Regions from separate parts of the Micromonospora sp. LOL_025 genome, predicted to be linked through region 3. Evidence: riboswitches for the same ligand, from Rfam matches in the RefSeq annotation. Region 3 holds a riboswitch; each other region holds the start of a gene.

Region 1 (10,070 bases), on a different contig from region 3:
GGCCGAGCCCGACGGGGCGCCAGCGGGGATTGCTCGCCGCCGCCTGCGCCGTCGGGTAGTAGTTGATGTCGATGACCCGGTCGAGGTATGTGACGGCGGTGCGGACGGTGGCGCGCAGCCGCTCCCAGTCGATGCCGTCCGCGCCCAGGTGGGCGGCGAGATTCACCGAACCGAGGTTGCACACGGCGGTCTCGGCGTCGCTGGAGACCTCGACGATCTCGGTGCACAGGTTGGACAGGTGCACCACGTTGCCCGCCTCGGCGGTCTGGTTGCACAGCCGGTTCGCGGCGTCCTTGAACGTCATCCACCCGTTGCCGGTCTGGGCGAGGGTGCGCATCATCCGCCCGTACAGCTCCCGCGCCGGGACCTGCCGCACGTAGCGGCCCTGCTCCTCGGCGGCCCGGTACGCCGCGTCGAACTCCTCCCCCCACAGGTCCGGCAGCTCCGGCACCACGTCCGGGTCGAACAGCGACCACACCCCGTCGGACTCCACCCGCCGCATGAACTCGTCCGGGATCCAGTTGGCCAGGTTCAGGTTGTGGGTGCGCCGGGCGTCCTCACCGGTGTTGTCCCGCAGCTGGAGGAACTCCTCGACGTCCGGGTGCCACGGCTCCAGGTAGACGCAGGCCGCGCCCTTGCGCCGACCGCCCTGGTTGACCGCCGCCACCGAGGCGTCCAGCGTCCGCAGCCACGGCACGATCCCGTTCGACTGCCCGTTGGTGCCCCTGATCAGCGCGCCCCGCGAGCGGACCCGCGAGAACGCGATGCCGATCCCCCCGGCGAACTTCGACAGGTTCGCCACCTGCGCGTACCGCTGGTAGATCGAGTCGAGCTCGTCGCGCGGGGAGTCGACCAGGTAGCAGGAGGACATCTGGGTGTGCCGGGTGCCGGAGTTGAACAACGTCGGCGAACTCGGCAGGTACGCCAGGCTCGACATCAGCCGGTAGAACTCGATCGCCTCGTCCGGTGCCTGCGACAGGCCGCAGGACACGCGCAGCAGCCAGTACTGCGGGGTCTCCAGCACCAGCCGGCTCGTCGGGTGGCGCAGCAGGTACCGGTCGTAGACCGTACGCAGCCCGAAGTACTCGAAGCGCAGGTCGCCGCGCGGGTCGACGGCGGCGTCGAGGGCGCTCGCGTGGGCGGCGACGAACGCCGCGGTGTCGTCGCCGATCAGGCCCTCGGCGTGGCCGCGCCGGATCGCCTCGCTGAAGGAGCCGATGCCCTGCCGGCGGACCTCCTTGTCGACGTACCCGGCCAGCAGGCGGGCGGCCAGCCGCGAGTACTGCGGCTCCTCACCGATCATCTCCGCGGCGGTCTGGATGGACAGCCGGTCCAGTTCGGCCGTCGTCGCCCCGTCGTACAGGCCGCTGATCGTCCGGGTCGCCACCCGCAGCGGGTCGACGTCGGCGAGGTCGTCGGCCCACCGCTCGACGGCGCGGACGATCCTGTTGACGTCGACCGCCTCGGTGCCGCCGTCGCGCTTGCGGACCCGCATCTGCGTTCGCCGCTGGCCCGCCACGGCCGCATCGTCGGCCGCCGTGTCGTCGGCCGGAACAACCTCGGTGACTGTCACCACTCACTCCTCGCGAGCCTTGATCCCAGACGGAACTCCTGGGCACGCGGGGAGCGGACACCGACGACGACGCGCCGCAGGGCACGCGTCGGGATGGCGTCGGCCGTCCCACGCGGCCTCGGACCGCCGCACACCCGGAGGCGGGCGTACGGCGCACTGGCAGGTCTTCGGACTCGCGGGCGCGACCGGACTCGCCGGTCTCCTACTGGCCGTCGCTTCCCAGGCCGCTGGCGGCCCAGTGCTGATGACGGCGGTCGTTCCCACTCACCGCTGCGGGGCAGTCCCGGATTCCCACCGGGTTCCCTCTTGCCTCGACCGCACCGGATGAGCGGCCGAACCAGCTGCGCCGACACCATATATAGGGTTTGCCTCGTTGTCACACCCCACATGTCGGTCTCGGGCGTGTCGTCGGCGGCCCGGGTGACGCCCGTCGATCAAGGCCCGTCGACCGCGTCGATGCCTGCCCGCGGCGGCTCGGGGGCTGTCCTCCGCTCGGTACAGTCGCGGTCGTGGACACCACAGGCGAAACCGCCGACGGAGACGACCCCGCCGTCGCGCACCGTGGCATCGACTGGCCCACGCACGGCGGCGACCCCTTCGACGGCGCGCTGCCCTGGCCCGGCCTGCTGTACTGGGCGCACGAGCAGCCGTCGCGGGTGTTCCCGGCAGATCGCGTACCGTCCCGCGACGAACTCCTCGGCGCGATACCGATGGGCTACACCACCCTGAGCGTGCTGGCCCGGATCGCGCTCTACCACGGCGGGCGGCAGCGGCGACTGTGGCCGGAGCAGGATCGGCCGTCCCCGCGTGGGCCGCTACAGCCGTACCAGCTGCTCCTGCGGGCCACGGGCAAGGCACGCCACCTGCGGCTCGGCGCGAGCTGGCCGGTCCGGTTCGCGCTGCGCGACGCCGAGGAGCTGTCGGCCCGCACCGGCGGCGCGGTCCTGGTCTGCCAGGTGCGCGAATTCCACAACTGGCACTGACCCGCAGGCGGACCGGGGTCCTGTGGTCACACGATCCCGGTCCGCCCCCAGGCGGTGCGGTCAGACCTTGGTGACCCGGACGGCGTCGGCCACCACGTAGCCGGGGGCGCTGGTCCACCGGCTCACCGCGACCAGGTTGCGGTCACCGGCGGCCAGGCCGAAGGTGCCCAGCGAGCGCCACACGCCGCCGCTGGAGCGCTGGTCCACGTTGACCGTGCGGTTGCCCGAGGCGGTGACGACGACGTGCGGTGCCGAGCTGTTGTAGCCGGGGTCGGCCGGGTGCCGTACCTCGATCCGGTAGTCGCCGGCCGTCGGGATGTTCACCTTGAACCAGGCGGCGTCGCTGGCGGGCGTGGGGTTGGCGAAGCGGTAGTCGGCCCCGTAGCGCTGGGCCGAGTACGAGGAGGTGCCCCAGTTGGTGCTCGCCGTGAACCGCCCCGCCGTGGCGTTGTCCACGAAGGTGCCGCCCGTGGGCGGCGGGTTGGTGGTGCCGAGGCCGAGGTAGGCGGCGATGCCCTCGGCGTGCCCACGGGCGACGGCGGTGATGAAGTCCGCCCGCCTGAGCAGGTTCGAGTCGGCGACGCTGTCGATGAAGAGGTTCTCGGTCAGCACCGCGGGCATGGCCGCCTCGCGCAGCATGTGGAAGTTCGCGGTCTTCAGCCCGCGGTCGGTGACCCCGCCGATCGTCCGCATGGCGCCGATCACCCTCGGGTGCAGCGCGTTGTGCAGATTGACGGTGGCCGTGCCCGCCGTCGGGTACCGGTAGCTCTCGAAGCCGGTGCCGCCGCCGGAGTTGATGTGCACGCTCACGAGCAGGTTCGCGCCCCACGCGTTGGCGTCGTCCGTGCGGTACGCCAGGCTGCGGGTGATGTCGGTCGTCCGGGACATGCGGACGTCGACGCCCCAGTTGGCCAGCAGGATGCTGCGCAGTTGCAGGGAGATGTCGAGCGTCAGGGCCTTCTCCTGCAGCCCGTTGCCGACCGCGCCGGGGTCGGTGCCGCCGTGCCCCGGGTCGATGTAGACCTTCGGCAACGCCGCCCACGCGGGGCCGGCGACGATGGGGACGGCCGCGGCGCCAGCGACGGCCGCCAACAGGGTACGCCGCCGAAGCGTCGGGTTGTCGAACATGTGCACCTCGTCATCGGGAGAGATCGACACTGCCCGCAATATAGTGGTGCTTCAATGCCCGGTGAAAGATGTCTACGCCAATTGGTCTGAACTCCGAAGGTTTCCTCCCCCAGGGTCGTCGCGCCGTCACCACCGGCGATCGAGGGTCTGCGCCGCCCGCAGACACCTCAGGTCAGGGCACAGCCGGACCCGCAGTGCGGGCAGTACGCACGCTTGGCGTTCGACGTCACCTCGACGTCGCACCGTGCACAACGGCCGTTCTCCCACAGCCCCTGGTCGATCCCGAGCCCACCGTCGTAGTAGTCACGGTCGGGCCAGGCGACCAGTTCCATGTCGATACCCGGCTCATCCTCGTAGTCGCTGACAGCGGCCAGGGTCAGTGTCGTGCGTACGCCGTACTGGTCCTCGGTGTAGTGCGGCAGGACACGCCGCAGGACATCAACCAGTTCACGGACCGGCAGCGCCACGAGCTGCGCGGCGAGACGATCACGATCTTCGTCGGTGGACACGCAGCCGACCATCCGTCCCTGCGCACCGCCGCCGCCGGCCGCGTCGATCCCGGATCCATCCTGGGCACCCACCCCTGCCCCCGTCACTTGGCGTTGAAGTAGCTGGCTTCCGGGTGGTGCACCACGATCGCGTCCGTCGCCTGCTCCGGCATCAACTGGAACTCCTCCGACAGCTGCACGCCGATCCGCTCCGCCCCCAGCAGCTCCACGATCTTCGCCCGGTCCTCCAGGTCCGGGCAGGCCGGGTAGCCGAACGCGTACCGGCAGCCCCGGTAGTCGGTGCGCAGCAGACCCGCCAGGTCCGCCGGATCGTCGTCGGCAACCGTACGCCCGCCGGGCAGGGCCAGCTCGGCGCGGATCCGCCGGTGCCAGTACTCCGCGAGGGCCTCGGTGAGCTGCACGGACAGCCCGTGCACCTCCAGGTAGTCGCGGTACTCGTTGCGGGCGAACATCTTCGCCGTGTACTCGCTGATCGGCTGCCCCACCGTGACCAGTTGCAACGCCACCACGTCCAGCTCGTCGCCGCGCGGACGGAAGAAGTCGGCCAGGCAGAGCCGCCGCTCCTGCCGCTGCCGGGGGAAGGAGAACCGCGCCCGCTCGGAGTGCCCGTTCTCGTCCAGCACCACCAGGTCGTTGCCCTCGGCGTACGCCGGGAAGTAGCCGTACACCACGGCCGCCTCCAACACCTGGTCGGCGATCAGCCGGTCCAGCCAGTAGCGCAACCGGGGCCGGCCCTCGGTCTCCACCAGCTCCTCGTAGGACGGGCCCTGCCCGCTGCGGGCGCCCCGCAGGCCCCACTGCCCGAGGAAGGTGGCCCGCTCGTCGAGCAGCGCCGCGTAGTCGGCCAGCGGCACGCCCTTGACCACCCGGGTGCCGAGGAACGGCGGGGCGGGCACCTCCACGTCGGTGGCCACGTCGGAGCGGACCGAGGCGTCGTCCAACTCCGGCAGCGACTCGCTGACGATCGCCCGCTGCCGCTCGCGGCGCGCCCGCCGGGCCGCCAGCGCCGCCTCCCGCTCCGCGTCGATCACGGGCGCCCCGCCGCGCTTCGCCGTCATCACCCGGTCCATCAGCGACAGTCCCTCGAAGGCGTCCCGGGCGTAGTGCACCTGGCCGGGGAACATTGCCCGCAGGTCGTCCTCGACGTACGCCCGGGTCAGCGCCGCCCCGCCCAGCAGCACCGGCCAGCGCTCCGCGACCCCGCGCGCCGCCATCTCGGCGAGGTTCTCCTTCATGATCACGGTGCTCTTGACCAGCAGCCCGGACATGCCGATCGCGTCGGCCCGGTGCTGCTCGGCGGCCTCCAGGATCGCGTTGATCGGCTGCTTGATGCCGATGTTGACGACCTCGTAGCCGTTGTTGGACAGGATGATGTCGACCAGGTTCTTGCCGATGTCGTGCACGTCCCCGCGCACCGTGGCCAGCACGATGCGGCCCTTGCCGCCGTCCTCGGCCGTCTCCATGTGCGGCTCCAGGTACGCCACGGCGGTCTTCATCACCTCGGCGGACTGGAGCACGAACGGCAGCTGCATCTGACCGGAGCCGAACAGCTCGCCGACGACCTTCATGCCGTCGAGCAGGATGTCGTTGATGATGGACAGCGGGCTGCGCCCCTGCGCCATGGCCGCGTCCAGGTCGGCCTCCAGGCCGTTGCGCTCGCCGTCGATGATCCGCCGCTTGAGTCGCTCCTCCAGCGGCAGCGCGGCCAGCTCCTCCGCCCGCCCGGCCCGCGCCGACGCGGCGTCCACGCCCTCGAAGATCTCGATGAACCTCTGCACCGGGTCGTAGCCCTCGCGGCGCCGGTCGTAGACGAGGTCCAGCGCCACCTCCCGCTGCTCGTCGGGGATCTTGTTGAACGGCAGGATCTTGCTGGCGTGCACGATGGCGCTGGTCAGGCCGGCCTCGCGGCACTCGTGCAGGAAGACCGAGTTGAGCACCTGCCGGGCCGCCGGATTCAGCCCGAACGAGACGTTGGAGATGCCGAGGGTGAAGTTGACACCCGGATAGCGGCGGGCGATCTCCCGGATCGCCTCGATGGTCTCGATGCCGTCGCGCCGGGTCTCCTCCTGGCCGGTGGCGATCGGGAACGTCAGCGCGTCGATCATGATGTCGGCGCGGTCCATCCCCCACCGCCCGGTGAGGTCGTCGATCAACCGGCCCGCGATCCGCACCTTCCACTCGGCGGTCCGCGCCTGCCCCTCCTCGTCGATGAGCATCGCCACCACGGCGGCGCCGTGCTCCCGGACGACGGACATCACCCGGGCGTACCGGGACTCCGGCCCGTCGCCGTCCTCGAAGTTGACCGAATTGACCACGCACCGGCCGCCGAGCATCTCCAGCCCCGCCTCGACCACCGGCGGCTCCGTCGAGTCGAGCATGATCGGCAGGGTGGAGGCGGTGGCGAAGCGGCCGGCGAGCTCCCGCATGTCCTGTGTGCCGTCACGCCCGACGTAGTCGACGCAGAGGTCCAGCAGGTGCGAGCCGTCGCGGGCCTGGCTGCGGGCGATCTCCACGCAGGCCCGCCAGTCGCCGGCGAGCATGGCCTCGCGGAACACCTTGGAGCCGTTGGCGTTGGTCCGCTCCCCCACCATCAGCAGGGACGCGTCCTGGGCGAACGACACCGGGTGGTAGACCGACGAGACGCCGGCCTCGTGCCGTGGATCGCGGGGTGCCGGGCGCGTGCCGTGCAGGCGCTCGGAGAGGACCCGGATGTGCTCGGGGGTGGTGCCGCAGCAGCCGCCGACCAGCGAGACGCCGTACTCGGTGACGAACCGCTCCAGCGCGTCGGCCAGCTCCACCGGGGTCAGCGGGAAGTACGCCCCGTCGGCGGTCAGCACCGGCAGGCCCGCGTTCGGCATCACCGACAGCGGGATCCGGGAGTGCCGGGAGAGGTAGCGCAGGTGCTCGCCCATCTCGGCCGGCCCGGTCGAGCAGTTCAGCCCGATCAGGTCGACCCCCAACGGCTCGATCGCCGCCAGCGCCGCCCCGATCTCGCTGCCCACCAGCATGGTGCCGGTGGTTTCCACGGCGACGTGGCAGATGATCGGCACCGTCCGGCCGAGCCGGGCCATGGCCCGCTTCGAGCCGACGACGGCGGCCTTGACCTGGAGCAGGTCCTGGCAGGTCTCCACGATCAGCGCGTCCGACCCGCCCTCGATCAGGCCCTCGGCGTTCTCCTGGTACGCGTCGCGCAGGGTCGCGTAGTCGGCGTGCCCGAGGGTGGGCAGCTTGGTGCCCGGGCCGATCGAGCCCAGCACGAAGCGGGGCCGCTCGGGGGTGGCGTACGCGTCGGCGGCCTCCCGGGCGAGGCGGGCCCCGGCCTCGGAGAGTTCGCGGATGCGGTGCTGGATGTCGTACTCACCCAGGTTGGCCAGGTTGGCCCCGAAGGTGTTGGTCTCGACGCAGTCCGCCCCGGCGGCCAGGTACGCCTCGTGCACCCCGCGTACGACGTCCGGTCGGGTGGCGTTGAGGACCTCGTTGCAGCCCTCGTAGCCCTCGAAGTCGTCCAGGGTGAGGTCGGCCGCCTGCAGCATCGTGCCCATGGCGCCGTCGGCGATGAGAATCCGGTCTGCCAGTACGTCGAGCAATGAGGTCCGCACAGGATCAGGTTAGTGCCGTCGCCGCCCGATCGATTCCCCCGCACGTGCCTTCCCACATTGTGTCAGCGGGATCACGCTGTCCGGTTCATCATGGTATGGCCGGCCGTCGCCGGGCCCGACCGGCGCGGCCGACGGGCCGCATCCCGCCCCGACACGTAGGCTGACGGACGTGAAGGACTACAGCGACAGCACCGCGCCCGGCGGGCGGACGACCGGGTCCGGTCCCGGCGCCGCCCCCGACGAGCAGGGTGAGGTGACGGCGTGACCGAGTTCGACGGACTGCCGGTGCTGCGGTCCCCCGTGGCGATCGCCGCGTTCGAGGGCTGGAACGACGCCGCCGACGCCTCGACCGCCGCCGTCGAGCACCTGGAGCAGGTCTGGCAGGCCCGGCAGGTCACCGAGCTGGATCCGGAGGACTTCTACGACTTCCAGGTCAGCCGCCCCACCATCACCATGGCCGAGGGCGAGACCCGCCGGGTGGAGTGGCCGACGACGCGCTTCATGGTGGCCAGCCCCGAGGGCACCGAACGGGACGTCGTGCTGATCCGGGGCATCGAGCCGAGCATGCGGTGGCGCACCTTCTGCGAGCAGGTCCTGGAGATCTGCCACAGCCTGGAGGTCGAGCGCGTGGTCGTGCTCGGCGCGCTGCTGGCCGACGTGCCGTACACCCGGCCGCTGCCGATCAGCGGCAGCGCCTCCGACGCGGAGGCCGCCCAGCGCTACCAGCTCACCCCCACCCGCTACGACGGGCCGACCGGGATCGTCGGGGTGCTGCACGACGCCTGCAACAAGGCCGAGGTCGACGCCGTCTCGTTCTGGGTGCACGTGCCGCACTACGCCAACAACCCGCCCTGCCCGAAGGCCACCCTCGCCCTGCTGCACCGCGTCGAGGAGGTGCTCGACCTGCCGGTTCCCATGGCCGACCTGGCCGAGGAGGCCGCCGAGTGGGAGCAGCGGGTGCGCAGCGCCGCCGAGCAGGACGCCGAACTCGGCGAGTACGTACGCGAGCTGGAGGAACGCGTCGGCGACGCGGGCATCACCCCGCTGACGGGTGACGAGATCGCCCAGGAGTTCGAGAAGTACCTGCGCCGCCGCGGCGGCTCCGCCGGCCCCACGGCCGGTTCCTGGTAGCACCTTTTCCTGCCACACCGGCCCCGGACGCGTGTCGTCCGGGGCCGGTGTTTTGGCGTGTCCGGGGGTGGCGCGGTCACCACCCCTAAGGCATCCTAGGAACCTAGCTGTGATCGAGGAGGCGGGCATGCAGATCAATCCGGGGGCCGCCGAGTTCCCGCACCGGCAGATCGCCGCGCAACTCAAGACCCAGATCCGCCGTGGCGACTGGGCTCCGGGCGAGCGGCTGCCGTCCATCCCGGCCATCGCCGAGATGTTCGGCGTGGCGAAGCAGACCGTGCAGCGCGCCGTCGACCAGCTGCGGGTCGAGGGCATCCTGATCACCAAGCCCGGCTCCGGGACGTACGTCCGAGGCACCCGGCGGCGGCTCAACCGGCTCTCCCGGGGCCGCTACGGCGGCTTCCGCGGCTACCACACCGACCTGGCCGCGCGGTACCGGCAGCAGCTCGTCTCCGTCGGCCGGGCCCCCGCCCCGCCGGAGGTGGCCGACGCGTTCGGGGTGGCCGACGGCACCGACCTGCTCTGCCGGCGCCACCTCGTGCGCACCGAGGACTCCCCCGTCGAGGTGGGTGCCTCGTGGTTCCTGCCCGCCGACGCCGCCGGCACCTCGCTGGAGCGCGCCGAGGCGTTCGGCCGGCCGCTCTACCAGGAGGCCGAGGAGGCCACCGGCCGGCGGTACGTCTCGGCCACCGACACCATCAGCGCCCGCCAGCCCAGCCGGGAGGAGGCCGAGATCCTCCAGATCCGCCCCGACACCCCGGTGCTGCACCTGCTGCACGTCGCCTACGACGGCCACCGCAAGCCGATCGAGGTCGCCCAGGCCACCTGGCCCGGCCCGGTCACCACGCTGACCGAGGAGTACAAGATCCCCGCCCCGGCCCCCGACCCCACCCCGGACCCCGGCCTGATCCTGGGCTAGCCCCGCCCCCACCCCGTCGATCATGCAGTTCTGGTGGGCGGTTACCGCCGTTCCGCACCTTTCGCGGGGCACCACAACTGCATGATCGACGCCGCGAGGGGGCGGGGGGTGGGGGTGGGGGTGGGGGGTGGGGGGTGGGGGTGGGGGTGGGGGGTGGGGGTGGGGGGTCAGAGGCGGATGCCGAGGAGGGCGTCCAGGGTGGCGGCGAAGAGGGCGGGGGCGGCCGGG
Region 2 (10,070 bases), on a different contig from region 3:
GCAGCGCGGCCAGGGTGGTGATCCCCGAGCGGCGGACCAGGTGCAGCAGGTGCAGCTGGTGGCCGATGTCGAGGTGGTTGGTGGGCTCGTCGAGCAACAGCAGCAGCGGTTGCTGGGCCAGCGCCCGGGCCAGCTGCACCCGCTGCCGCTCGCCGCCGGAGAGGGTGTGCCAGCGGCGCCCGGCGTACCCGTCCAGGTCCACCCGGGCCAGCGCGTCGGCCGCCGCGGCGCGGTCGGCGCCGCTGTCGGACCAGCGGGAGCCGCGGTGGGGCGTACGGCCGAGCAGCACCACCTCGCCGACGGTGAGGTCCAGGTCCGTGTCGGCGTGCTGGGCGAGCAGCGCCGTCCGGCGGGCCAGGGTGACCCGGGGCAGGGCGGCGACGTCGTCGCCGCCGACCGTGACCAGCCCGGCGTCCGGCGCGGCGAGCCGGGCGACGATCCGCAGCAGGGTGGTCTTGCCGCAGCCGTTGGGGCCGAGCAGCCCGACGAGGCTGCCCGCCGGCACCGCGCAGGTGACGTCGTCGAGGATCCGCCGGGCCGCGACGGACCAGGACACGCCGGTGACGGTGAGCATCAGCCACGCACCTTCCGGCGGTGCAGCAGCACCACGAAGGCGGGCACCCCGAGCAGGGCCGTCAGCACGCCGACCGGCAGCTCCCGGGGCGCGAAGAGGGTCCGCGCGGCGGTGTCCACCCAGACCAGGAAGATCGCCCCGGCGAGCACGACGACGGGCAGCAGACGCCGGTGGTCCGCCCCGGTGAGGAACCGGGCGGCGTGCGGCAGGATCAGCCCGACGAAGCCCACCGCGCCGCTGACGGCGACCAGCGCCGCGGTGAGCAGCGCGGTGGCGACCAGCAGCAGCCACCGGACCCGGGTGACGGGGATGCCGAGGGTCGCCGCGGCGTCCTCGCCGAAGGCGAACGCGTTGAGCGTGCGGGCGTACGCCGCCACCAGGGCGAGCACGACCGCCAGGACCGGCGCGGCCCAGGCCAGGGCGGCCCAGTCGACGCGGGCCAGCGAGCCCGAGAGCCAGAACGTGATGCTCTGGGTGGCGTGCGGGTCGGCGACCCAGATGATGACGAACGAGGTCGCCGCCCCGCAGAGCTGCGCGACGGCCACCCCGGCCAGCACCACCCTGGTGGGGGCCAGCGCGGCCCGCCGGCCGGCCACCGCGGCCACGACCGCGAACGCGGCCAGCGCCCCGGCGAAGGCACCCCCGGTGAGCGCGGCGACCCCGCCACCGAAGCCCAGGACGAGGACCGCGACCGCGCCGAGCGACGCCCCCGAGGAGACCCCGAGCAGGTACGGGTCGGCCAGCGGGTTGCGCGTGACGGTCTGCATCACCGCGCCGACGGCCGCCAGCCCGCCTCCCACGGCGGCGGCCCCGAGCACCCGGGGCAGGCGCAGCCGCCAGACGATGTGCTCGCGCAGCAGCGGCACCTCGGCGTGCGGGAGTCCCAGCCGGTCGGCCACGACCGACCAGACCGTCGACACGGGAATGTCGGCCGGCCCGACGGTGACGGCCACCCCGATCGACACGACCAGCCCGGCCAGCAGGGCGACCAGCAGCACCACCAGGCCGACCGGGCTGGGCGCACGGACTCCGGCGGGGGCGGCGCGGTCGGCGGACCCGGGGCCGGTGCGGCGGGTCCGGTCGGGGGCGGTGCGGCGAGCTGGTCCGGGGCCGGCGCGGCGGGCCACGGCGGTCAGCGGTCCGCCCCGGCGGGGAGCTGCGCCACACCCGCGGCGAGCGCCTCGACGCCGAGCACGACGCGCACCCCGGCGGAGGTCGAGGAGAACGGGATGACGACGAACCGTTGCCGGGCCACCGCCGGCAGCTCCTTCAGGCCGGGGTGGCGGGTCAGGAAGGCCCGCTTCGCGGCGGCCGCGTCCCAGCCCGCGTCGATCAGCACGATCACGTCGGGGTCGCGGTCCACGACCGCCTCCCAGCTGGTGTCGGCCCAGCCGCCGGTGAGGTCGCCGAACACGTTGCCCACCCCGACCGCCGACATGATCGTGTTGGGGCTGCCGCAGCAGGCGCCCACGCTCGGGGCGTCGGTGCCGGCGTCCCACCAGAGCACGGACACGTCCCGCGCGCCGCCGATCCGGGCGGCGGCCGTAGCGATCCGTGCCCGCTGGTCGGCGATGAGCTTCTCGGCCCGGTCCGGCACGCCGAAGACGGCCGCCACGTCCCGGATCTCGGCGAACACGTCCTCGACGGTCAGCTTCGCCGGCCGGTGCTGCTTCGGGCACCCGGCCGGCGAGAGGTACGTGCCGATGCCGAGCCCCGCGAGCGCGGCGCGGTCGCCGACGCCCTCGTCGCCGAAGGCGCTGTGGAACGAGGCGTAGACGAAGTCCGGCGCGGCCTCCAGCAGCTTCTCCTTCGCCGGATACTTGTCCGACAGCACCGGCACGGCGGCGTACGCGGCGGCGTGCTCCGGCAGGATCGCGTCGTCCAGGTACGCCGTGCCGGCCATGCGGTCGGCGAGGCCGAGCGCCAGCATGATCTCCGTGGCGGGCTGGTTCAGGGTCACCGCGCGCTCGGGCGGGGCGGCGACGGTGACCGGCGTACCGCAGTTGGTCAGCGCGACCGGGGCGGCGGCCGGCGGGGGCGTCGTGGCCGGGTCGTCCGTGGCACAGCCGGCCAACAGGACGATGAGGACGGACAGGGGCGCGGCAACGCGCCGGGACAGGGTGGACCGCACTGCGCGCACGCGCATCGGGACCGCCTTCCAACACCTCGTGGACGGGTCATCGCAGTGCCGTGGCCGGTCTCCTGGCTGACGGGAGGTGCGTCCGTGGCCGGCCTTCCCAGGCGGGTTACGCCCAGTGACCTCGTACGACGAGGGCCGCGAACTTCCCGATCACAGTGGCGAGGGCCGCACCGGTCTTGCACCGGCTTCCCGAGCACCACGGCAGCGTCACCCTAGCCGCCGGCCGGCCCGGAAGTCACGGTGACGAACACCATCAGGGACGGTCCGCCGGGGGCAGGCGGGAGGGCCGGCCGGTCAGGGCTGCGCGGCGGTCGGCAGGTCGACCACCCGGGTGGCCCAGCGGGCCATCAGCGCCGGGTCGTGGGTGATGAGCAGGACCCCGGCGGCGTGCTGCCGCTGGTAGTCGGTGATGACGGCCGCGAGGTGCGCCTGGGTGGAGGCGTCGAGCATGGCGGTGGCCTCGTCGCAGAGCAGGTAGTCCGGCCGGTGCACGAGCGCGCGGGCGAGGCAGGCGCGTTGCAACTGCCCGTCGCTGACCGCGTGCGGGCGGCGGGCGAGCAGGTCGGGCGTGAGGCCGACGAGGTCGGCCAGCTCCGCCGCCCGGGCCCGCGCCTGCTCCTCGGGCGTGCCGGTGGCGCGCAGCGGTTCGGCGATGATGTCGGCGAGGCCCAGCCGGGGGTCGGTGGCGGCGCGGGGGCTCTGGAACAGGATCGCGACGCGGGTACGGACGGCGGCGGGCACCCGGTGCCGGGCGCCCGCCACCCGGTGGCCGTCGAGGGTGACGTGGCCGGCCTCGGGGGCGTGCAGCAGGGCCAGCACCCGGGCGAGGGTGGACTTGCCGCTGCCCGAGGGCCCGCGCAGGCCGACCGTCTCGCCGGGCGCGACGCGCAGGTCGACGCCGTCGAGGACGCGCCGGCCGCCGTAGGAGACCGCGACCTCGTGGGCCGCGAGGGCGGTGCTGGTCATGCCGGCGCTCCCGGCGGTGCTGGTCATGCCGGCGGTGCTGGTCATGCCGGCGGTGCTGGTCATGCCGGCGCTCCGAGGGTCAGCGGGTGGTGACAGGCGACCCGGCCCGGCGCGCCCGCGCAGGGCGCGGGCGGGGTGCGGCAGACGTCGGTGGCGCGGTCGCAGCGCGGGGCGAAGGCGCAGCCGGGAGGCAGGTCGGTGAGCATCGGCGGATGGCCGGGGACCGGCCGGAAGGCCCGCTCGGGCAGGGCGTCGAGCAGACCCGCGGTGTACGGGTGGGCGGGCGCCGCGAACAACTCGGCCGTCGGCCGCCGTTCCACGATGCGGCTGGCGTACATGACGGCGACCGTGTCCGCGACCCGGCGGGCGGCGGCCAGGTCGTGGGTGATGAGCAGGACGGCGCCGCCGGCGTCGCAGCGGCGGCGCAGCAGGTCGAGGGTGTGGTCGACCAGGGGCCGGTCGAGGCCCGTGGTGGGCTCGTCGGCGAGCAGCAGCGGCGGGTCGGGAGCGAGGGCGAGGGCGGTGGCCAGGCGCTGGGCCATGCCGCCGGAGAGCTCGTGCGGGTAGCGGTCGAGGTCGGCCGGGTCGAGACCGACGTCCGCGGCGACCCGCTCGGCCGCCGCGGGCGCCTCGCGCCGGGTGTGCCCGTGGGCGCGCAGGGTCTCCTCCAGCAGCCGCCGGCCCGTCCGTACGGGGGTCAGGGCGGTGGCGGGGCTCTGCGGCACCAGCCCGACCGCGCGACCGCGTACGGCGCGGGCGAGGTGGCGCTCGGAGCAGCCGACCAGGTCGACCTGCGCCCCGGTGGGCGGGCGCAGGCGGGCGTGCCCCGTGACGGTGGCGTTGCCGGGGAGCAGGCCGAGCAGGGCGTGCGCGAGCACCGACTTGCCGCAGCCGGACTCCCCGACCACCGCCAGGAGCTCGCCCGGGTGGACGGTCAGGTGCAGGTCGGTGACGGCCTGCACGACGGCGTCGCGGAGCTGGAAGCGGACGGTCAGCCCGTCGACCTCCAGCAGGCCGGGCCGACCGTCGGCGGCGGCGCCACCCACGCCGGCGCTGTCGGCCGGGGCGATGGTGTCGGCGGTGCCGGCCGGGGCGGGGGCGGGCTCGCGGGTGGTGGTCACAGGTTCAGCTCCGCTCGTACGCGCGGGTCGAGGCGGTCGCGCCACCGGCCGGTGAGGGCCGCCAGGGCCAGCGTGACGACGACGAGGAGCAGGCCGGGCACGATGCTGGCCCACCAGGCGCCGGTCAACAGGGACCGCTGCCCGTCGTTGATCATGTTGCCGATCGAGGCCAGGTGCGGGGGCAGGCCGAGGCCGAGGAAGGACAGCGCGGTCTCGTGCCAGACGGCGTGCGGCACCATCAGCGTGGTGGCCAGCGCCAACCGGGGCAGCACGTGCGGGAGCAGGTGCCGGGTGATCACCCGGACCCGGCTGGCGCCGCCGGAGATCGCGGCGTCGATGAACGGCCGGGTGCGCAGGCTGAGCAGCTCGGACCGGACGATGCGGGCGGTGGAGAGCCAGTGCGTCAGCCCGATCGACAGGATCACCGCGCCCAGGCTGGGCCGCAGCATCGCCACGATGAAGATGCCCAGCAGCAGGTGCGGCAGCGCCGCGATGGTGTCGACCACCCGCATCAGCACGCGGTCGACCCAGCCGCCGAGGGTGCCGGCCACCGCGCCGACGAGGCCCCCGATCACGGTGGCGACGAGCGCGGCGACCGCGCCGACGAGCAGCGAGACCCGCAGACCGTAGAGGCTGCGGTGGGCCACGTCGCGGCCGAGGTCGTCGGTGCCGGCCGGGTGCGCCCAGGAGGGCGCGAGCCGGGTCCGGGCCAGGTCCACCGCGCTCTCGTCGAGCGGCCAGAGGACGGGGGCGAGGAGGCAGGCCAGGCCCGCGCCGACGAGCACGGCCCAGGCGAGGGTGGCGCCGACCCGGCCCGTACGCGGCTTCGGCCGCCGGACCCGCAGGGGCAGGGCGAGGTCAGTCATCGAGGCGTACCCGGGGATCGGCGGCGGCGTAGGCGAGGTCGGTGCCGAGGTTCGCGGCCAGCACCACGACGGTGGTGGCCAGGGTCGTGGCGGCCAGCAGCGGGAAGTCGCTGCCCAGCGCGCCCTGTACGGTGACCGCGCCGAGGCCGGGCAGGGAGAACACGGTCTCCACCAGGACGGCGCCGCCGATCAGCTCCGGCAGGTGGGTGCCGACGAGGGTGAGGAACGGCAGCAGCGCGGTACGCAGGGCGTGGCCGAACAGGACGGTGCGGCCGGGCAGGCCCCGGGCCCGGGCGGCGAGGACGTGGTCGTCGCGGAGGCTGTCGGCGACGGCGTCCCGGATGAACAGGACGAACCACGGCGTCTGGGCGATCGCCAGCACGCCCACCGGCAGGATCAGGTGCCGGGCCACGTCGGCGGGATCGGTGCCGGTGGCGGTGATGTCGGTGAGCCCGCCCGCCGGCAGCCAGCCGAGGGTGAGGGCGAACAGGGCGATCGCGGCCAGCCCGATCCAGAAGACCGGCATCGACTGCACGGCGTACGCGGTGGCGCGCAGCGCCCGGTCGAACCAGCCGCCACGCCGGTACGCGGCCAGCGTGCCCAGCAGCAGGCTCGCCACGAGGACGAGGGCGAGGGCGGCGCCGACCAGCAGCAGGGTCCAGCCGGCGCGGGCGGCGAGCACGGAGGTGACCGGCTCGTGGCGACTCGTGGACCAGCCCAGGTCACCCTGGAGCAGGTTGCCCACCCAGCGCAGGTACTGCACCGGCAGCGGGTCGTCGACACCCCAGTTGGCGCGGATCTGCGCCAGGTTCTCCTCGCTGGCGGTGAACGCCGCCGCGCCCGCGTACTGCTGGGCGGGGTCGATGGGCGAGGCCGCGCCGAGGGCGAACATGCCGACGCTGGTGGCGGCGAGGATCGGCACGGCCACCAGCAGCCGCCGGCGGACCACCGTGCCGGCTCCCGCCATGCGGCGCGTCCGGCGCCGGGGGGTGGCCCTCGCCGGGGCCGGCGCGGCTGTCGGGGCGGGCGTCGTCACGACTTCTTCGTCCAGGTGTGGATGTTCCACCAGAGGCTGTTGGCGACATCGTGCTCGTGCGGCTCCACCCGGGGGGTCACCCCGGCGACGGCGTCCTTCACCACGTAGGTGTGCTGGAGGTAGGTGAGGAACACCCACGGCATGTCGGTGGCGAGCTGCTTCTGGAACGTGGCGTACGCGGCCTTGCGGGCGGCCGGGTCGGCGTTGGCGCGGCCGTCCTGCAACGCCTTGTCCACCACGGGCGACCGGTAGGAGCCGGGGTTGAAGAAGCCCTGGCCGGCGAAGGCGGAGCCGAACAGTTTGTAGGAGACGAAGTCCGGGTCGTACGGCGTGCCGTAGCCCATGACGAGCGCGTCGCTCTTCATCCGGGGGGTGATCGCGTCCCAGGTCAGGCCCTCGGGAGTGATCTTGATGCCGACCTTCTTCGCGTCGGCGGTCACCGCGAGGGCGAGTTCCTTGCGGAGGCTGTCCGTGGCCGGGTACATCAGGGCGAACGCCGCCTGCCGGCCGTCGCGGACGCGGATTCCGTCCGGGCCCGGCTTCCAGCCGGCGGCGTCGAGGGCGGCGCTCGCGGCGGCCGGGTCGGCGGTGGGTTTGCCGACGATCGACGGCTCGGCGAACTCCGACGTCGGCGGGACCGGCCCGAACGCGGGCTCGCCCGCCCCGCCGAGCAGCCCGTTGACCATCGCCGCGCGGTCCACCGCCGCGTTCAGTGCCTGCCGCACCGCGAGGTCGGCGGTGACCGGGTTGCCCATCGGCAGCATCACGCCCCGGTAGTCGGCGGTGGGCACCCGCTGCACCCGGTAGCCGGCCTGCCCGTCGAAGCCGGTGGTCAGCTTCGGCGCCAGCTCCGCCGCGTCGAACTCCCCCGCCCGCATCCGCTGCGCGCGGACGTTGTCGTCGGCGACGAACGCCACCACCACGCCGCCGTTGGCGGGCTTGCCGCCCCAGTAGCTCTCGTTGGCCGCGAGCACGAGCCGGTCGCCCGGGGTCCACGACGTCACCCGGTACGGGCCGGTGCCCACCGGCTTGCGGTTGAACTCGGCCTTGTTGATGTCCTGCCCGGCCAGCGCCTTGGCCGGCACGATCCCGAGGGCCAGCCGCTGCGGGAAGGGCGCGTAGGCGTACTTCAGGGTGAACACCACGGTCGACGGGTCGGGCGCGGTGACCGAGGCGAGCATGTCCAGGTCGGAGCGGAGCGTCGAGTCGACCTTCGGGTCCAGCACCGCCTGGTAGGTGAAGACCACGTCCTGGGCGGTGAACGGGCTGCCGTCGTGGAACAGCACGCCGTCGCGCAGCTTCGCGGTGACCGTCCTGCCGTCCGCCGACACGGTCGGCAGTTCCCGGGCCAGCGCCGGCACCAACTCGTTGCGGACGTCGCGGGCGACCAGCCCGTCGAAGATCAGGGAGCCGCCGTCGACGCCGTAGTTCAGCACCGGGTTCAACGCGTCCGGCTCACCCGCCGTCGCCACGACGAGCGTGCCGGCGCCGGCCGCGCCCGTCGACGTGGTCGCCGGCGAGGAGCAGCCGGCCACGGCGAGGACACCGGCGACGGCCACGGCCGCCACGCGCTTGGACACAGGCGTACCCATCACATGCTCCCGGGTCTGTTCTTCGCGCGACCGCCCGACGTCACGCCGGGGCCGGCGTCCTGATCTGACCGACCGTGCCCGCGGCGGTCCACGGTCACGAGCGGGCGGACGCCCCGGCGATGGTCTGGATCATCGCGTGCCGGGGGCAGCCGGCCACTAACGCCAGCATTCCGTAATTGCCAATCCGATGCAACAAGCGCCGGCTGACCGTGTTGCCCAGGCCACACCCCGTCCGCGTGGGAGCGCGACGGTCAGCCGGCGACGCCGCGGTCGCACGCGGGGCGGGGCGCGATGAACCTGCTCGGCGCGCGTCCCGGCCCGGTGTGTGATCGCCTGCCGGATCGGAAGCAGGGTACGGCCCAGGGCGGTGATCCCGTAATCGGCGCGCACCGGCGCCTCGTCCTCAGCCCTGACCACACCCGGACGCCCGGCGGGGCCGGCCCGGCTCCCACCGGGCACCGCCTGCCGGGCGTCCGGATCCCCCGTCCACCGGGCGTCCGGGCCGGGCCCGTCCGCCGGGCGTTCTCGTCGTCGGGTCAGCCGACGGGAAGGGCGGCCAGCCAGTCCTGCCAGGCCCGCTCGCTGCGGGCCGGGTCCTGCCCGGAGGCGAAGACGTGGTGGCCGAGGACCAGGGCGTCACCGCGCTCGGCACCGGAGTGGAGGAAACGGTAGAGCCCGTCGGCGGTGCGGACACCGACGTAGGTCGGGAGGTTGGCCAGGTCGACGACGCCCTCGATCGGCGGCAGCCCGGCGACGGTGAACCGGACCCGCTGCCCCTCGGCGAGCGGACCGGCGACGCCGAGGGCGTCTGCCACGGCCGCCCACACCCGGTCCGCGCCGCCGACGCCCGGGCGGAAGGCCGAGACGGGGGTCGCGGTCCGTCCGGGGAAGTGGGCGAGGTACGCGGCCAGCGTCCCGAGGTACATGCCCCAGCCGATGCCCATCGCCTCGTACTCGGTCTCCCAGTCGTCCCCGAGGACGCCGCTCTGGACGAGCCGCAGGGTCGTGCTGCCCCGCTCGCGGCCCTCGATGAGGTATTCCGTGGCCATGAAGGTCCCGTCGGGGGCCGTCGCGGTGCGGTCGGCGAGCCGCTTGCCGGGCTCCCACCCGGTGATCGTCGACTCCTCGACGTGGCCGGCAATGGTCAGGCGGGTCCGGCCGCCCTCGCCCGGCTCGACCTCGCTGCGGCCCATGAACCATGAGTCGATGCCCGGACCGGTGGCGATGGCCTCCCACACCTGCTCGGGCGTGGCGGCCAGCTCGACGTCCTTGCGCAGCTCGAAGTGGTGTCCCATGTCAGTGCTCCTCGTTCGCGGTGCTGTCGTCGGCGTCGGTGGCGGGGTGCAGGGCGACCACCACCCGGTGCTCGCGGCCGCCGGGGGCGTTCTCGTCGTGGTACCTGCCGACCAGGGCGGTGACGGTGGCCGCCAGCTCCTCGGCGAAGGCCGCCCGGTCGGCCGCCGAGGCGAACCGGACGGTGCCGTCGACCGCGAACGTCGCCACCCGCTGCTTCGCCCGCTCGGCGCCGGTGATGAGCGCGCCGACGTCCTGCACGAGGCGGGCGGCCAGCGCCAGCAGCCACCGCGCCGACAGCCGGTCCGGCGACTGCGCCGGGTCGGGCCGCACGGCGGCGAGGGCCGCGGGCGAGATCACGTACGACGCCGCGGTCGCCCGCATGACCCGCTCGGTCACGTTGCCCTTCCGGCGCTCCTCCACCAGCTCGACCAGGCCGTGCTGCTCCAGCGCCCGGAGGTGGTAGTTGACCTTCTGCCGGG
Region 3 (10,070 bases):
GCACTGCCGGCGGCGGCCGCGCAGCCGACTGTCGCGGAGGCCGCCTGGCCGGGCCCGGCCGCGCACACCTGGCCCGCCTCGGCCGCTCCGCTCGCCCGGCCCGCCTCGGCCGCCCAGGTCGCCCGGCCACTGTCGGCCGGCCTGCCTGCTCAGCCACCGACGACTGTCCCGGTTGCACGGCCGGCACCGGCCGGCTCCTCCCCGCCGGCCGACTTGTCCGCACGGGTCGACTTGTCCGCCTTGGCCGACTCGGATGACAGCGTGGCGGTCTACCGGGTGGCCCGGGGCGACCACCTGGGCGCCGTCGCCCAGCGCTACCTGGACGAGTTCGCCGACTACCGGGAGTTGGCCGAGCTGAACCGGCTCGGCGACCCCGACCGGATCCACCCCGGCCAGTTGTTGAAGCTGCCCGGGGACGCCGAGGACCGGGGGGCCCGCCGGCACGCCACCGGCCGTCTCGTCGCGCACCCGACCCCGCCCGCTCCCGCCCGGCCGGCCCCGCAGCCGGCGCCGGGGAAGGTCGCTCCCGAACGGGCGACGCCACCCCCACCGGCCGCCGAGGCCCCGGTGCCGCCGCCGGCGGAGACGGACGCCGGTCAGGCCCCGACGGTGACGGTGGGAGCCGCCCGGGCCGGTGAACCCGATCGGGTGAACAGGCCCCTCGCGGTCTCCGCCGTCCTGGCGGTGGCGAGCATCGTCGGCGCGCAGATCGGCGCGGTCCTGGGCCTACGCCGTCGACCGGGCCGCGTACCGGCCGGCGCGGCCCGGACCACGGCCGCCGCCCGCCGTGGCACCGCCGTCGTTCGCGGGGGCACGACCGTCGGCACGGCCACCGGCGCCGACACCTTCGACGGCGGGCTGACCACTGGCAGCCGCGACAGCGATCCGACCGGCCACGGCCGAACCCGGCCGGGCTCGTCCCACGACACCCCGATCGGCCGCCACCGCCGCCCCTGACCCACCCACCACCGATACCGCCTTGCCTCCGGCTCGCCAACCGACAGCGCCCGGGTGATCAAGAGGCCTGGTCACGGCAGGGAGATCGAACTCGACCCAAACTTCTTGATCGCCATCGAAGGTCGGGGCCGGAGGTCGGGGCGGTCAGGGGAGGCGGGTCTCCAGGACGCCGTTGACGACGCGGGTCGGCAGGACCTGCTGGTCGTTGCCGGACGGGCCGTGCACCACCTCACCGCCGTTGAGGCGGAACGCGCTGCCGTGCCACGGGCAGACCACGCAGGCGTGCCCGTCGATCTCCTGCACCTCGCCCTCACCCAGTGGGCCGCTCTGGTGCGGGCAGCGCTCCAGCATCACGGTGACCTCGTCGCCGTGCCGATAGAGGATCACCGAGACGTCGTCGACCTCCCGGGTGATCAGCTTGCGCTCCGGCAGGGCGGACATGTCCGCGATGGAGTGCCAGCCGTCGCTCATCCGGTGCAGCTCGGAGATGCTCTGGTTGACCTGCGCGCCCTGCTTGTACGCCAGGTGCCCGCCGAGGTACGCCCCCATGCTGGCGGCGCCGAGCCCGAGGAAGCCGAGCGTACGGCCGAGGTTGTGCCGGCCGGTCATCCGGGCGGCCACCGAGCCGGCGTAGAACGCCAGGCCGACGCTGTTGGACGCGGCGTGCACCAGGCCGACCCGGCGCTGGTCACGGGCCAGTGCCGCCCAGTCGTTGAGGCCGGCGACCGCGGCCGGGAGGGCGCTGACGGTGCCCACCGTGCACAGGGTGGTGGCGGCCCGGCGCTGTCCCGGCATGAGGTCCAGCACCGCCGTGCTGATCCACGCGCCGACCGGCACCTGCACCATCGCCGGGTGCAGCGGATGGCCCAGCCAGACGCCGTGCAGCAGGTCGCGGACCCGCTGCGGTCGGAGGGTGGCCTGGACGGCGCGCTGCAACCGGTCGCCGACCCGGTCCAGGCCGGATGCCTGTTCGATCTTCGTCAAGAGTGCTCGCACCCGTACCGACTTCCCGGCAGGAGCCGGCGCAAACCGGTCGGCGGTGACGGATCCGCAGCGGTACGTGATCGGGCCCCCACCGACCCGTAACGGGACGCCCCCACCACCGAGGTCAGCGCTCACGTGCCGCCCAGCGGTCGTGGTGGATCGCGTCGGCCAGCGGGCGCCTCTGCCGCCAGCCGTGCCGGGCCAGGTCGGGTACGGGCTCGAAGTGGGTGACCGGCCCGAGGCAGAGCCACGCCACCGGCCGGACCCCGTCGGGGATGCCGAGCAGCCCGGCGAGCCAGGGCTCCCGGTAGAACGACACCCAGCCCACCCCGAGCCCCTCGGCGGTCGCGGCGAGCCAGAGATTCTGGATGGCGAGGCAGGTCGAGTAGAGCCCGGTGTCGGCGATGGCGTGCCGGCCGAGCACGGCGGGGCCGCCCCGAACCTGGTCGTGGGTGACCACCACCGACAGCGTCGACTCCAGGACGCCGTCGATCTTGATGCGGGCGAACCGCTCGGCCGCCTCCCCGTCGAGCGTCGCGGCGAAGGTGTCCCGCTCGGCGCGGACGTGCTCGTGGAACCGGCGGCGCAGCTCCGAGTCGCGCACCAGGACGAAGTCCCAGGGCTGCGAGTAGCCGACGCTCGGCGCCGCGTGCGCCGCCGCCAGCACCCGGTCCAGCGTCTCCTCGGGCACCGGCGCCCCCGTGAACTGGGCGCGTACGTCCCGGCGGCGGTGGATGACGTCGTACAGATCCAAGGCAGGCTCCCGCTGCGCTCGGCCCACGCCACGCCGGACGCGGGCACCGGACGCGAGGCCGGTCTTCGGACTCCCGGATCGACGCCTGGCCGTCCGCCTTCCCGGCCCGGGCGGGCCAGTGGCTGCGCGTACGCGTGGACGGTGGCTCCCCGGTCACCGCGGCGGGCCCGTGCCGGATTCGCACCGGCTTCCCGATTCTCCCCGCTCGCGCGGGGCACCTCACATGATCGTGCCGTCGGGGATGCTAGCGCCGCCCGGCCCGCCCCGGTCCGGCGGGCAGCGCGGTGCGCCCGCGGCAGTGGAAATCCGGTCGCGGGCCGCCCGCTCCGGTACCACTGTGGTCCGGGTGTACGCACTCTCCTCCCGCCCGTTGCCGGCCGGTCGACCGGCGACCCGACTGACCCTCGCGCTGGGACAGCCCCGGGCCGTGCCGCCCCCGCTGCTGATGCTGCTCGGCATGCTCTCCACCCAGGTCGGGGCGGCCGTCGCCAAGCAGCTCTTCGGCAGCACCAGCGCCGGCGGTACGACCACGTTGCGCCTCGGCTTCGCCGCGCTCATCCTGCTGGTCCTGGTCCGGCCGGGGCTGCGCCTGGGCTGGCGTACCGCCGGTCTGGTCGGGGCGTTCGGGCTGGCCCTGGCGGTGATGAACCTCGCCTTCTACGCGGCCCTGCACCGGGTGCCGCTGGGCGTCGCGGTCACCATCGGCTTCGCCGGGCCGCTGCTGGTGTCGCTCGCCGGCAGCCGCCGGCTCGCCGACGTGGCGTGGGCGGCGCTGGCCGGCGGCGGCGTGCTGCTGATCAGCGGGCTCGGCGGGACGGGGGTGGACCGGCTGGGGCTGCTGTGCTGCGTGGCCGTCGCGGTCGGCTGGGCCGGCTACGTGCTGCTCGGCAAGGCGGTCAGCGCCCGCGTGCCGGGCAGCCGGGGCCTCGCGCTGGGGATGGCGGTCGCCGCGCTGGCCGTGCTGCCCTTCGGGGTCGCCGGCAGCGGTACGGCGCTGCTCGACCCGTGGACCCTCGCGCTGGGCGCGGCGGTGGCGCTGCTGTCGTCGGTGCTGCCGTACTCGGCGGAGATGGCGGCGCTGCGCCGGATGCCGGCCCGGGTCTTCGCGGTGCTGCTCAGCCTGGAGCCGGCGATCGGGGCGCTGGTCGGGCTGGTCCTGCTCGGCGAGCTGCTGGCCTGGCCGCAGGTGGCCGGGGTGGCCTGCGTGGTCGGCGCCGCGCTGGGCGCCACCCTGGTCCGCCCGGACCGGTCCGCCCCGCACTGACGCCTGGCGCCGCCGGCACCGCCGGGGGCATGCTGTCGCAATGGGGGTACGCGTCGAACGCGCCGCGGCGGTGACCACGGTGATCCTGGACCGCCCGGCGGCCCGCAACGCGGTCGACGGGCCGACCGCCAGGGCGCTGGCCGACGCGTTCCGCGCCTTCGAGGCCGACCCCGACGCCTCCGTGGCCGTGCTCTGGGGAGCCGGCGGCACGTTCTGCGCCGGGGCCGACCTGAAGGCCATCGGCACCCCGAGCGGCAACCGCGTCGAGGCGCAGGGGGACGGCCCGATGGGCCCGACCCGGATGACGCTCAGCAAGCCCGTGATCGCCGCGATCTCCGGTCACGCGGTGGCCGGCGGGTTGGAACTGGCGCTCTGGTGCGACCTGCGGGTCGCCGAGTCCGACGCGGTGCTCGGGGTGTTCTGCCGCCGCTGGGGGGTGCCGCTGATCGACGGGGGCACGGTCCGGCTGCCCCGACTGATCGGCGAGAGCCGGGCGATGGACCTGATCCTGACCGGCCGGCCGGTGCCGGCCGAGGAGGCGTACGCCATGGGGCTGGTGAACCGGCTGGTCGCGCCGGGAGAGTCCCGGGCGGCGGCCGAGCGGCTGGCCGCCGAGATCGCCCGGCACCCGCAGACCTGCCTGCGCAACGACCGGGCGGCGCTGCTCGCCGGCGCCGGCCTGCCGGAACCGACGGCGCTGGAGGTGGAGCTGGCGTACGGGATGGAGTCGCTGGCCGCCGACGCGGCGGCGGGCGCGGCCCGGTTCGCCGCCGGCGCCGGCCGGCACGGCGCCCCGGCCCACTGACCGGCGGAGGCCCGACCAGCGCGACGCACCGACCGACGGGCCGGGCGGTGCCGGTCACCGGATGTCCGGTGGCCGCACCGCCCGGGAGATCGGCCGCCGCTCGGGCGACCGGGGTGGGTCAGTTGCGGTTGATGGTGAACGTCGAGGTGGTGTTCTGGATGTCCACCGCGTTGTTGCTCAGGCGAAGGTTGTTGAAGGTGACCGACCCGACGGCCGGGCCCTGCCCCGCCTCCGGCATCTGGTTGGCCCAGATGCCGAAGCCGGACTTCGCGTCGTAGGCGTCGCCGCTCTTGCGGGCGCCGCTGATGGAGACGTTGGTGAAGACCGTGTCGGTGATCGGGAACTGCGGCTGCCCACCGACGTAGTTGGTCTGGAACATGATGCCGCTGTAGGTCGGGTCGACGATGTCGACGTCGCTGACCCGGATGCCCTGGAACACCTTCGAGGCGGAGAAGACCCAGATCGCGGGGAAGGTCTGCGCGCCCCAGAAGTGCCCGCCGGCCCGCACGATCGAGATGTTCTCGAACCGCGTGGGCGGGCTGGCGCCGAAGCCGTTCATCGGGTAGCCGAAGTCGAGCGAGCTGATGGTGATGCCGGAGTAGACCAGCGTGTCCGCGATGTGGATGTTGCGGAACGTGTTGCCGTACCCGCCGTAGACGGCCAAGCCGGCGGCACGCCAGGTAAGGGTCGAGGTCAGGTTCTCGTAGATGTTGTCCTTCATGTCCGCGCCGCCCGCGTCGATCGCCGAGAACAGCGCGAAGCTGTCGTCGCCGGTGGCCCGGGCGTCGTTGTTGCTGACCAGGTTGTTGGTGCTGCCGTTGGTCATGTTGATGCCGTCGGCGAACATGTTCCGGATCCGGGAGTTCTTGATCGTCATGTAGTCGGTGTTCGCGCCCCAGTAGAGGCACACCATGTGCTCGTTCCAGATGTTGTCGATCACGATGTTCGACACGTTGGAGAAGTCGAAAACCTTGCCCGGCCCGTCGATCCGCGACGTGTAGTTGCCGAAGTAGGCGAAGTTCGCGAAGGACGACCCGGCCGCCGAGTTCTCGGCCCGGAATCCGATGTCGGTGTTGTCCTGGCCGGACGGCGCGTTGAACCGGGTGTACCAGGGCCCGGCGCCGGTCACCTTGACCGCCTTGCCGTACACCTGGAACTTCGACGCGGTGGAGTAGTTGCCCGCCGGCAGGTACACCCCGACCAGGTTGCCGGTGGTGTCCATCCGCACCCGGTCCAGGGCGTTCTGCACGTCGGAGTGCGTGAAGCCGGTCGGCGTGGTGTAGCGCGCCGGGTCCGGGTTCGCGATCGGCGCCACCTGCTCGGTGTTGATGAAGTCGATGGCGTACGTGGTGGTGTTGGCCGGATCCTTCTGGAGCCGGATCCGGCTGCCGGCCGGCACCGTGGAGTTGAGCATGACGTTGGCTTCGTCGTAGATGTGCCGCGGTCCGCCCGCGCTCGGCGAGTTGCCCGGGCTGGCCTCGTTGCCGTAGAGCCAGGCGTACCGGGACGTCAGGTCGATGGCCTTGTGGAAGCTGCCGTTGACATAGACGTTCAGCGTCGAGTTGATGCCGCCGCCGCCCGGGGCGTCCGGGATGGAGAAGCGGGTGACCAGGGTGTTGGTGCTGGCCCGGGTGGTCCACTCGACGTAGCTGCCGGTCGAGTTGAGGGTCACCGCCCGCCGGCCGGACGCCTCACCGGCGAGGTCGCCGACGGTCCGGTTCGGCCCGACGACGCTGGCGCCGCCACCGACGACGCCGTCCTCGGCCTCGTACATGTCGTACGGCATGTTGGCGCCGCGCCCCACGAAAAGCGCGCGGTCGCTGGTGTTGTTGGCCTGCTTGACCGGCAGCTCGTTGCCGTCGGCCGCGAGCACCACCCGGACGGTGTACTTGCCGTTCGCGGCGGTCCAGGTGCCCAGGTTGACCGGGCCGACCGTGGCCCCGGCGTTGATCACGCCGGAGTACGAGCCGGTCAGGGTACGGACGACCGTGCCCGCCTCGTTGAGCACGGTGAGCGTGATGCCGTGCGCGCCGGACGCGGAGGCGATGCTGCCGGCGTTGCGGATCGACACCGAGAAGCTGACCGTGTTGCCGGCCGCCGGGGTGCCGGGCGACCAGGCCACCGCGGCGGCGACCAGGTCGGAGCTGGCGACCGGGCTGACCACCAGCGGGCTCGGGTTGGTGTAGCTGTTGTTGGTGTCATCCTGCTCGACGACGGTGTTCGACTCGTCGACCTTCGCGCTCAGCGGGTAGCTGCCCGCGTCCCGGGTGCCGATGTTGGCGGTGACCGTGGCCGAGGCGCCGGCCGCCAGGCCGCCGACCGGGGCGGTGCCCACCCGGTTGGTGCCGAGGTAGAAGTTGACGTTGGTGGCGCCGGAGGCCGCCGAGCCGGCGTTGCGGACGGTGGCCGAGAGCGTGACGGCGCTCGTCTCCACGGGCGCGGACGGGCTGAACGACATGCCGGTCACGGTCAGGTCCGGGTTGGGCGCCGGGGTGCCGATGACCTGGAACTCGGCGATCTGCCCGGCCGGGGCGCCGGTGTTCGAGGCGATCGAGAGCCGCACGTCGGCCGCCGCGCCGGAGACCGGGATGGTCACGGTGTTGCCGCTGGCCGGGTTGAAGGCGTAGTTCGCCGCAGCGACCCGGGTGGTGAAGGTCGAGGAGCCCTGGTCCCGGCCGAGCACGGTGATGTTCTGGGTACGCGCCCCCCAGGCGGAGTCCGGGTTCAGCTTCAGCACGACCTGGCTGAGGCTGGCGTTGGCGCCGAGCTGCACGGTCAGCGTGCTCGGGTTGCCGTTGCCCTCCCAGTAGGTGGCCACGTTGTTGTCGTTGGCGTTGCTCGCCACGAACGTGTGCACGTGCCCGGAGGCGGTGATCGGCTTGCCGACCGCCAGGTTGGTGCCGACGGGCGGGTTGCCGGTGCCGGTCCGGGTCACGGTGTTGCTGTTCGCCGACTGGTTGCCGGCGGCGTCCCGGGCCCGGACGTGGTAGGAGACCGTGGCCGTGGTCGGCTGGCTGTCGGTGTACGTCAGCGTGGACCCGTTGACGCTGCCGCGCAGCGCGCCGTTGGCGTAGACGTCGTACCCGGTCACCCCGACGTTGTCCGTGGACGCGGACCAGGTGAGCCGGATCTGGCCGCTGACGGGCTGGGTGTACGCCAGGTTGCCGGGGACGCTGGGGGCCTGGGTGTCGGGGTTGCCGGCGGCGCCGTAGACCTCGACCTCGGAGAGTTGGGCTGCCGGCCAGCCGGTGTTGCCGGTGACCTGCACCCGCACGTACCGGGTGCTGGTCGCGGCGAAGCTGACGGTGACGGTGTTGCCGGTGGCGGGGTTGAAGGTGTAGCCGCCGGACGCCTTCAGGGTGCTGAACGACGAGCCGGTGGTGGAGCCGAGCACCGACAGCGTCTGGGTGCGGGTCTGCCAGGCCGACGACGGCGGCAGCTTGAGCACCACCCGGTCGACGTTGACGGTGGCGCCGAGGTCGGCCTGGATCCACTGCGGGAACGCGTTGTTGGCGCTCTCCCAGTAGGTGTCGGCGTTGCCGTCGTTGGCGTTGCTCGCCACGTAGTTCTGGTTGTGGCTGCTGGCGCTCATGGTGGCGGAGAGCCCGGCGAGCAGGGCGGCGCGGGCGGCGGTCGCGGCCGGGTCCGCCGGTGGCGCGGCGGCCGCCGGGGTCACGGCCGGGACGGCGGTGAGGAGCAGCCCGGCGAGCACGCCGGCGAGCAGCCGTCGGTGGGCCGGGCGGGTGGACCGGGGGACGGGACGGCGCGCGCCGGTCGGCGCGGTCCCGGGTCTGGTGCCGAGTCTGGACATGGGTCGCTACACCTCTTTCGGGGGTGGGGTGCGGGTGCGTTGCCCGGTGACGGGCGCAGGGGTACGCCCGTCGTGCCGCGACAGGTGGGGGACGGTGCGGGACGGGGGTCGGGGCGGCGCTGCGCCGGGCCGCCCGGACCGGGGTGGCCCCCGCCCGGGACGGGCGGGGGCCACCGGGCTAGCTGGAGTAGACCTCGAACTCGCTGAGCTGGCCGGCGGGCCAGCTGCTGTTGCCGGTGAACGTCAGCCGCAGGTACCGCTGGCTGGTCGCCGCGAAGGTCACGGTGACCGTGTTTCCGCTGGCCGGGTTGAAGGTGTAGCCGGCGGACGCCTTCAGGGTGGTGAACGACGAGCCGGTGGTGGAGCCGAGCACCGACAGCGTCTGGGTGCGGGTCTGCCAGGCCGAGGACGGCGGGAGCTTCAGCACGACCCGGGACACCGTCCGGTTGGCGCCCAGGTCCACCGTCACCGACTGCGGGAAGGCGTTGTTGGCGCTCTCCCAGTAGGTGTTCGGGTTGCCGTCGACCGTGTTGGCCGCCACGTACACGTCGGCGTGGCTGGTCTCCGCGGCCGGTCGGCCGAGCGCCAGGTTCCCGGTCGGCGGCGGCGTGGTCGGGGGCGGGGTGGTGGGGCCGCCGCCGTACACCTCGAACTCGGAGAGCTGCGCCGCCGGCCAGCCCGTGTTGCCGGTGACGGTCAGCCGGACGAACCGGCGCTCGCCGGCCGGCACGCTGATCGACACCGTGTTGCCGCCGGCCGGGTCGAACGTACGTCCGGCCGACGCGGCGAGGGTGGCCCACGAGGAGCCGTCGGTCGAGCCGAGCACCGACAGCGTCTGGGTGCGGCGCTCCCAGCCGGCGGGCAGCTTCAGCACCACCCGGTCGACGGTGCGCGCCGCGCCCAGGTCGACGGTCAGCGACTGCGGGAACGCGTTGTTGGCGCTCTCCCAGTAGCTGGCCGCGTTGCCGTCCACCGCGTTCGCCGCGCCGTAGTTCTGGTTGGTGCTGGTCGCGGTCGCCGGCCGGCCCTGCGCCAGGTTCCCGCCGGTCGGGGGCGGGGTGGTCGGCGGGGGCGTGGTGGGCGGCGGGGTGGTCGGGGGCGCGGTGGTCGGCGGCGTCGTCGTCGGGGGCGGGCTGGTCGGCCCACCGCCCCACTGCGGCTCCGGCCACGGCCCGCAGTACGGCGTCGACGTCTTCCAGCCGGAGTTGCCGGTGCCCTGGGTGATCTGGAAGCCGCTGCCGACGCAGTTGTGCATCGGGTTGGCCTGGGCGATCCCGGTGGCCCGCACGTTGGTGAAGGAGACCTGGCTGGGCGCCTGCACCTGGAGGGCGTACGTGCCCGCGCCGTCGATCCGTACGTTGTTGAAGCTGATCCCGCTGGACTGCCCCTCGATCCAGTGCAGCGCCGCGTACGAGCTGTCCAGGATGTCGGTGTCGGTCACGTTGATCGCCGCGCCCTGGATGGGCTCGTTCAGCGCGGAGAACCAGATCGCGCC

The links. A riboswitch is a leader RNA that binds a small molecule or an ion and turns the genes downstream of it on or off. The one in region 3 is predicted to bind cobalamin.
Region 1: it holds a riboswitch for cobalamin, as region 3 does, so the genes downstream of both, ACFHW0_RS16065 (ribonucleoside-diphosphate reductase subunit alpha) here and bluB (5,6-dimethylbenzimidazole synthase) in region 3, are expected to answer to the same signal.
Region 2: it holds a riboswitch for cobalamin, as region 3 does, so the genes downstream of both, ACFHW0_RS26765 (ABC transporter substrate-binding protein) here and bluB (5,6-dimethylbenzimidazole synthase) in region 3, are expected to answer to the same signal.

Annotation. Positions count from the first base shown of each region.
Region 1 is NZ_JBHMIR010000010.1:210,811-220,880, forward strand. Features, by position in the region: gene ACFHW0_RS16065 (ribonucleoside-diphosphate reductase subunit alpha) at 1-1,495, opposite strand, end outside; cobalamin riboswitch at 1,714-1,930, opposite strand; gene ACFHW0_RS16070 (hypothetical protein) at 2,083-2,556, shown strand; gene ACFHW0_RS16075 (N-acetylmuramoyl-L-alanine amidase) at 2,617-3,714, opposite strand; gene ACFHW0_RS16080 (hypothetical protein) at 3,852-4,193, opposite strand; gene metH (methionine synthase) at 4,277-7,792, opposite strand; gene ACFHW0_RS16090 (PAC2 family protein) at 8,054-8,923, shown strand; gene ACFHW0_RS16095 (GntR family transcriptional regulator) at 9,051-9,842, shown strand; gene mshC (cysteine--1-D-myo-inosityl 2-amino-2-deoxy-alpha-D-glucopyranoside ligase) at 10,010-10,070, opposite strand, start outside.
Region 2 is NZ_JBHMIR010000031.1:21,003-31,072, reverse strand. Features, by position in the region: gene ACFHW0_RS26775 (ABC transporter ATP-binding protein) at 1-574, opposite strand, end outside; gene ACFHW0_RS26770 (FecCD family ABC transporter permease) at 574-1,575, opposite strand; gene ACFHW0_RS26765 (ABC transporter substrate-binding protein) at 1,707-2,720, opposite strand; cobalamin riboswitch at 2,749-2,930, opposite strand; gene ACFHW0_RS26760 (ABC transporter ATP-binding protein) at 3,009-3,743, opposite strand; gene ACFHW0_RS26755 (ABC transporter ATP-binding protein) at 3,740-4,801, opposite strand; gene ACFHW0_RS26750 (ABC transporter permease) at 4,798-5,667, opposite strand; gene ACFHW0_RS26745 (ABC transporter permease) at 5,660-6,634, opposite strand; gene ACFHW0_RS26740 (ABC transporter substrate-binding protein) at 6,700-8,295, opposite strand; gene ACFHW0_RS26735 (SRPBCC family protein) at 8,832-9,590, opposite strand; gene ACFHW0_RS26730 (ArsR/SmtB family transcription factor) at 9,592-10,070, opposite strand, start outside.
Region 3 is NZ_JBHMIR010000035.1:21,028-31,097, reverse strand. Features, by position in the region: gene ACFHW0_RS27875 (LysM peptidoglycan-binding domain-containing protein) at 1-957, shown strand, start outside; gene ACFHW0_RS27870 (Rieske 2Fe-2S domain-containing protein) at 1,102-1,953, opposite strand; gene bluB (5,6-dimethylbenzimidazole synthase) at 2,066-2,695, opposite strand; cobalamin riboswitch at 2,734-2,932, opposite strand; gene ACFHW0_RS27860 (EamA family transporter) at 3,042-3,959, shown strand; gene ACFHW0_RS27855 (crotonase/enoyl-CoA hydratase family protein) at 4,000-4,764, shown strand; gene ACFHW0_RS27850 (discoidin domain-containing protein) at 4,883-8,575, opposite strand; gene ACFHW0_RS27845 (discoidin domain-containing protein) at 8,754-10,070, opposite strand, start outside.